Linked DNA regions of Reyranella humidisoli. The protein of the gene in region 1 binds, or shares a complex with, the protein of each later gene. Links are inferred from orthologs where the notes say so. Each region holds a gene or a part of one and is shown in the gene's direction. Other genes may lie near its edges. The genes, in order: tsaE and tsaD.

The links.
Region 2: the proteins of tsaE (region 1) and tsaD are in contact, whole or in part, in a crystal structure (PDB 6N9A), measured with the Thermotoga maritima proteins. The link is inferred for Reyranella humidisoli from one-to-one orthologs. Residues at the interface, in WP_004082108.1 of Thermotoga maritima: Leu37, Gly38, Lys46, Lys57, Val59, Lys60, Ser61, Thr63, Phe64, Thr65, Leu66, Met67, Val69, Pro71, Tyr82, Arg83, Leu84, Asp86, Asp88, Phe89, Asp93, Ile128, Asp130, Glu131, Arg134; in WP_004082750.1 of Thermotoga maritima: Cys10, Asp11, Arg49, His50, Leu82, Gly84, Gly135, Gly136, Glu154, Thr155, Leu156, Asp157, Asp158, Ser159, Glu162, Asp165, Lys166, Arg169, Leu170, Tyr175, Lys213, Thr214, Leu217, Tyr218, Gln221, Arg222, Asn324.

Annotation. Positions count from the first base shown.
Region 1 is NZ_JAHOPB010000001.1:1,919,036-1,922,119, reverse strand. The notes cover bases 166-2,936. They hold tsaE (tRNA (adenosine(37)-N6)-threonylcarbamoyltransferase complex ATPase subunit type 1 TsaE), read left to right. Parts: upstream 166-1,214; coding sequence 1,215-1,658; downstream 1,659-2,936. Other genes in these bases: KQ910_RS09415 (nucleotidyltransferase family protein), read left to right, coding at 2,649-2,936; KQ910_RS09420 (aminoglycoside phosphotransferase family protein), read left to right, coding at 1,645-2,652; ahcY (adenosylhomocysteinase), read left to right, coding at 166-1,163. Outside these bases: more of ahcY, read left to right, coding at 1-165; more of KQ910_RS09415, read left to right, coding at 2,937-3,084. UniProt on the Escherichia coli protein: Required for the formation of a threonylcarbamoyl group on adenosine at position 37 (t(6)A37) in tRNAs that read codons beginning with adenine.
Region 2 is NZ_JAHOPB010000001.1:1,571,781-1,574,902, forward strand. What follows is about bases 314-3,122. They hold tsaD (tRNA (adenosine(37)-N6)-threonylcarbamoyltransferase complex transferase subunit TsaD), read left to right. Parts: upstream 314-1,103; coding sequence 1,104-2,141; downstream 2,142-3,122. Other genes in these bases: hemC (hydroxymethylbilane synthase), read right to left, coding at 314-802; KQ910_RS07735 (TIGR02466 family protein), read left to right, coding at 2,151-2,786; KQ910_RS07740 (NAD(P)H-dependent glycerol-3-phosphate dehydrogenase), read left to right, coding at 2,783-3,122. Outside these bases: more of hemC, read right to left, coding at 1-313.

The DNA of each region.
Region 1 (3,084 bases):
ACATCTACTCGACGCAGGACCATGCCGCCGCCGCGATCGCCAAGGCCGGCACGCCGGTCTTCGCCATCAAGGGCGAGAGCCTCGAGGAATACTGGGACTACACCCACAAGATCTTCGAATGGCATGACGGCGGCGAGCCGAACATGATCCTCGACGATGGCGGCGACGCCACCCTGCTGGTCCATCTCGGCGCGCGCGCGGAGAAGGATCCCTCGCTGGTCTCCAAGCCGACCAACGAGGAAGAGGAAGTCCTCTACAAGGCGATCCTCAAGACCAACAAGGAAAAGCCCGGCTGGTACGCCAAGCTCGGCGCCTCGATCCGCGGCGTCACCGAGGAGACGACCACGGGCGTCCATCGCCTCTACAACATGGCGAAGGAAGGCAAGCTCCTGTGGCCGGCCATCAACGTCAACGACTCGGTCACCAAGTCGAAGTTCGACAATCTCTACGGCTGTCGTGAATCGCTGGTCGACGGCATCCGCCGCGGCACCGACGTGATGATGTCGGGCAAGGTGGCGATGGTCGCGGGCTTCGGCGACGTGGGCAAGGGCTCGGCCGCCTCGCTGCGCCAGGCCGGCTGCCGCGTGATGGTGTCCGAAGTCGATCCGATCTGCGCCCTGCAGGCGGCGATGGAAGGCTACGAGGTCGTGACGATGGAAGAGGCGGCGCCCAAGGCCGACATCTTCGTCACCGCCACCGGCAACGTCGACGTGCTGACGCTCGAGCACATGAAGGCGATGAAGCATCGCGCCATCATCTGCAACATCGGCCACTTCGACAGCGAGATCCAGATCGCGAGCTTGCGTAACTTCAAGTGGCACAACGTGAAGCCGCAGGTCGACGAGGTCGAGTTCCCCGACGGCAAGCGCATCATCGTGCTGTCGGAAGGCCGCCTGGTGAACCTGGGCAACGCCACGGGCCACCCGAGCTTCGTGATGTCGGCCTCGTTCTCGAACCAGACGCTGGCCCAGATCGAGCTGTGGACCAACCCGACCAAGTACGAGAAGCAGGTCTACACGCTGCCGAAGTTCCTGGACGAGAAGGTCGCGGCGCTCCACCTCGAGAAGGTCGGCGCCAAGCTGACCAAGCTGCGCCCCGACCAGGCCAAGTATATCGGCGTGCCCGAGGCCGGCCCGTTCAAGGGCGACCTCTACCGCTACTAAGCGGCCGGCAACGGCCCACAGCGGCTCATGCTAAGAAGTCGGCATCGCAAGATGCCGACTTTTTCTTTGCCCCTTCCCGACGAGGCCGCGACCGAGCGGCTGGGCGCGAGCCTGGCCGCCCGCCTGCGGCCGCGCGACGTCGTGGCGCTCGAAGGCGGGCTCGGCGCCGGCAAGACCACCCTGGCCCGCGCGATCCTGCGCGCCGCCGCGGGCGAGCCCACGCTGATCGTGCCCAGCCCGACCTTCACCCTGGTCGAGGTCTACGAGACCAGCCGCGGCAGTTTCTGGCATTTCGACCTCTATCGCCTGGAAGAGCCCGAACAGGTCTTCGAGCTGGGCTGGGAAGAGGCGCGCATCGATGGCGTGGCCCTGGTCGAATGGCCGGAGCGGCTGGGCAAGCTGCTGCCGCGCGAGCGGCTCACCATAAGCCTGTCCGTCGTGGGCGAAGGTCGGATCGCGACCCTGCAAGGAGACTCCCGTTTTGGCGAAGACTGAACGCGACCTGCTGCGCGCCGAGTTCGTGAGCCGCGCCGGCTGGGGCGATGCCGGCGAACGGCTGCTGGCGGGCGACGCCTCGTTCCGGAAGTATTTCAGGCTGAGCCGCCCGCGCGGCTCGGCGGTCGTGATGGATGCGCCACCGCCGCAGGAGGATGTGCGACCGTTCGTGCAGATCGCCCGGCACCTCATCGGGCTCGGCCTCAGCGCGCCGGAAATCCTCGCCGAGGATGTCGAGCACGGCTTCCTGTTGCTGGAGGATTTCGGCGACGACACCTACGCGCGGGTCCTGAAGGCCGGCGGCGACGAGGGCGAACTCTACAGCCGCGCCACCGACGTGCTTGTCGCACTCTATCGTGCAGGCGAACGCAGCCTGATGCCGGGCCTCGGCGCCTATGCCGGCGAAGCGTTGATCGAGGCGGCGCTGCTGCTGCCCGAATGGTACCTGCCGGAAGCGACCGGCCGGCCCACTCCCCCCGAGGAGACGGCGCGCTACGTCGCGGCATGGCGCGAATGCCTGGCGGCCCTGCCCGCCACGACCGAGACGCTGCTGCTGCGCGACTATCACAAGGACAATCTCCTGTGGCTGCCCGCGCGGCCGGGCGTGAAGGCGTGCGGCCTGCTCGATTTCCAGGACGCCCAGCGCGGCCACCCCTCCTACGATCTCGTTTCCCTGATCGAGGACGCCCGCCGCGACGTGGCGCCGGCGGTTCATGCCGCGTGCCTGGACCGCTACATCGGCGAGGCCGGCATTGCCGATGCCGCCGGCTTCCGCACCGGCTTCGCCCTGATGGCCGCACAGCGCCATGCCCGCATCATCGGCGTTTTCGTCCGCCTGCTGCGACGCGACGGCAAGCCTGACTATCTGCAATACCTGCCGCGGGTCTGGCGCATGTTCGAACGCTCGCTGGAGCACGAAGCACTGATGCCGCTGCGCGCGTGGGTCGATCGTCTGTTGCCCCCCGAACTGCGACGCATCGGAGCCGACACATGATCAGGAGCGCGATGATTTTGGCGGCCGGCCGCGGCGAGCGCATGCGGCCGCTGACCGATTCGATTCCCAAGCCGCTCATTCCCGTCGCCGGCCGGTCGATGCTGGAGCGCACGATGGACCGGCTGGATCGCAGCGGCGTGCAGAACGTCGTCGTCAACGTGCATCATCTGGGTAACCAGATTGCCGAGCGGATCGGCGGCCGAGCCCGCATCATTCGCGAGGACCGGTTGCTGGAGACCGGCGGCAGCGTCCGCAACGCACTGCCCTTGCTCGGCAACGCGCCCTTCTTCGTGCTGAACGGCGACGGTCTGTGGCGCGACGGGCCGGAATCGATGCTGGGCCGCCTTGCCGAAAAGTGGGATCCCAACCGCATGGACGCGCTGCTGCTGCTGCATCCGCTGGCAAAGGCCATCGGCCGCGAAGAGAAGGATC
Region 2 (3,122 bases), 350 kb from region 1 along the record:
GCCGGGCGATCAGGGCGCGCAGGTGCAGCGCGCCGTCCGTCAGGATCGCGTGACCCGCGATCGGCGTGCGGCAGGAGCCGTCGAGCACGACCAGCATCGCCTGCTCGGCGCGCACGCAGACGGCGGTGGCTTCATGGTCGATAGCGGCGAGCCAGCCGCGGGTGCGCGCATCGTCGGTGCGGGCCTCGATGCACACCGCGCCCTGTCCGACCGCGGGCAGCATCTCGGCTTCGGGAATGGGCGTGCCCACGGGCCTGCCCAGACGCTTCAACCCGGCGAGCGCCAGGATCGTCGCGTGAACGGTGCCGGCGGCGCGTTTGGCGAGGCGTGTTTCGACATTGCCGCGGAAAGTGACGATCTGCAGGTCGGGCCGCCGATGCAGCAGCAACGCCTTGCGGCGCAGCGCCGAGGTCCCGACGATGGCGCCGCGCGGGAGCGCGTCGATGCGTTCCAGGTCGCCGGCGATCAGCACGTCGCGTGCATCCTCGCGCGGCAGGAAAGCGGAGACGGCGAGGCCCGGCGGCTGCGCGGTCGGCATGTCCTTCATGCTGTGCACGGCCGCATCGATGCGGCCGGCCAGCATCGCTTCCTCGATCTCCTTGACGAACAGGCCCTTTCCTCCCGCCTCCGAAAGCGGCCGATCCTGGATCACGTCGCCGGTGGTCCTGATCGGCACGATCTCGATCGCACCGGGAGCGGAGAGGGCCGGAACGGAGCGGGCCAGGGCGTCGCGCACCAGGCCGGTCTGGGTGAGCGCGAGAGGACTGCCGCGCGTGCCGAGCCGAAGAAGGGGGGGCATCATGGCCGCTGCTCTAGCTTAGGTTGCCTGCGCGCGCCACCGGCGACGAAGCCGTTGCCGCAAATTCAAGACCGCGTGAATTGGCGCGTAGCGATGCCATCCCGGCCAGCGTTCCGGTCATTTCGCCGTGACGTGGCGCGCCAACATGTGGGTCAACATCAATCTCTTTCCGTCATGGTTGCTGCATCTGGTCCGTCCCTATGGCGGCACGGCCGAGCGCATCTCCATCGCCTCAATCTCAGCTTCCAGAACGACGGCAAGACGCCATCTGGCGCTGCGGCCTTCCGCCCTCTAGAAATCACGCATGCGCGTGATGGGCATCGAAACGAGCTGCGACGAGACGGCTGTCGCCGTGATCGAGGCGCCGGCGGGAACGCAGGCGGTCGGCAGAATCCTTTCCAATACCGTCTACAGCCAGCTCGCCGAGCATCGCCGCTTCGGCGGCGTCGTGCCCGAGATCGCCGCGCGTGCGCACCTCGAACGGATCGACGGGCTGGTCGCGCAGGCGCTCGACGAGGCAGGGCTCGGGCTGGCGGATCTCGACGGCATTGCCGCGACGGGCGGGCCTGGCCTGATCGGCGGCGTGATGGTGGGGGTCATGACCGCCAAGGCGCTGGCCTTCGCACATGAAAAGCCCTTCATTGCGGTCAATCACCTCGAAGGCCATGCCTTGTCGGTGCGGCTGACCGAGCCGGTCGCGTTTCCCTATCTGCTGCTGCTGGTGTCGGGCGGGCATTGCCAGCTGCTGACAGTGCGCGGCCCTGGCGACTTCACGCGGCTCGGCACGACCATCGACGATGCGGCCGGCGAGTGTTTCGACAAGACCGCCAAGCTGCTGGGCCTCGGCTTTCCCGGCGGGCCTGCCGTCGAGAGGGCGGCGGTCGGTGGCGATCCGCGCCGCTTTGCTCTGCCGCGGCCGATGTGGCGCAAGCCGGGTTGCGATTTCTCCTTCTCCGGCCTCAAGACCGCCGTGCGACTGGCGGTCGAGAAACTGCCGGCCGACGATCCGCAGGCCATCGCCGATCTCTGCGCCTCCTTCCAGCGCACGGTGGGCGATGTCTTCGCTGACCGTTGCGCCAACGCGCTGGCCCTCGCGCCCTCGTCGACGCTGGTGGTGGCGGGCGGCGTCGCGGCCAATGTCTATCTGCGCGGCCGACTGGAGGAGATCGCGGCGTCGCACGGCGCGACCCTGGTCGCGCCGCCTGTCAGGCTCTGCACCGACAATGGCGCCATGATCGCCTGGGCGGGCGCCGAGCGGCTGCGCCTCGGCCAGGTCGACACGCTCGATTTCCGGCCGCGACCGCGCTGGCCGCTCGATCCTGCCGCCGCCAATCGGATGTAGAGTGCCGCCATGAGCCAGGCCCCGCCCGTCTTCGAAACCGTCGCCGCCTTCGCGACGCCGATCCTGATCGCCGATCTTCCCGACGGTCCGCAGCTCAATGCCGCGCTGATCCCGGTCCTGGCCAAGCGCGAAGCCGAGCAGCCGAACGAGCCGCACAGCACGCTCGGCGGCTGGCAGTCGACCTGGGACCTCGACAAATGGGCGGGCGTTCCGGCGATCAAGCTGCTGGCGATCGCGCGCAACATCGCCAACCGCAGCACCAGCGATCGTGAAGGCAATGCCGTCACCATCGCGTGGAAGGCCAACATCTGGGCCAACATCAACCGCGGCGGTCACGGCAACGAATTCCATTCCCATCCCGGCAGCTACTGGTCGGGCGTCTATTATGTCGACGATGGCGGCATCCCGGCCGATCCGTCGTTGGGCGGCGAACTCGAGTTCATGGATCCGCGCGGACCGGCGCCGGCGATGTATGCACCCTATCTCGCCTTCAGCCTGCCGGGCGGCCTGTCGGTCGGCACCAACCAGACGATCTCGCCGCGGGCCGGGCGGCTGGTGATGTTCCCGTCGTGGGTGCTGCATCAGGTGCGACCCTATCGCGGCACCGCCCAGCGCATCTCCATCGCCTTCAATCTCAGCCTGTGACCGACATCGCCCATATCGGCGTCGTCGGCGGCGGCGCCTGGGGAACGGCGCTGGCCTGTCTCGCACGCCGGGCCGGTCGCAAGGTGACCCTCTGGTCGCGCGATCGCAGTGTATCGGCCGCGATCGCGCACGACCGTCGCAACGAAATCTACCTGCCGGGACAATCGCTCGATGCCGGCATCGAGGCCGCGGCCACCCTCGGCGAGCTGGCCGCCTGCGACGTGATCCTGCTCGTCTGCCCCGCGCAGGCCGTGCGGGCCCTGGCGCGCGACCTGCCGGGAGCCGCGCCCGTCGTGATCTGCGCCAAGGGCATCGAGGCCGCGACCGGTCTGCTGA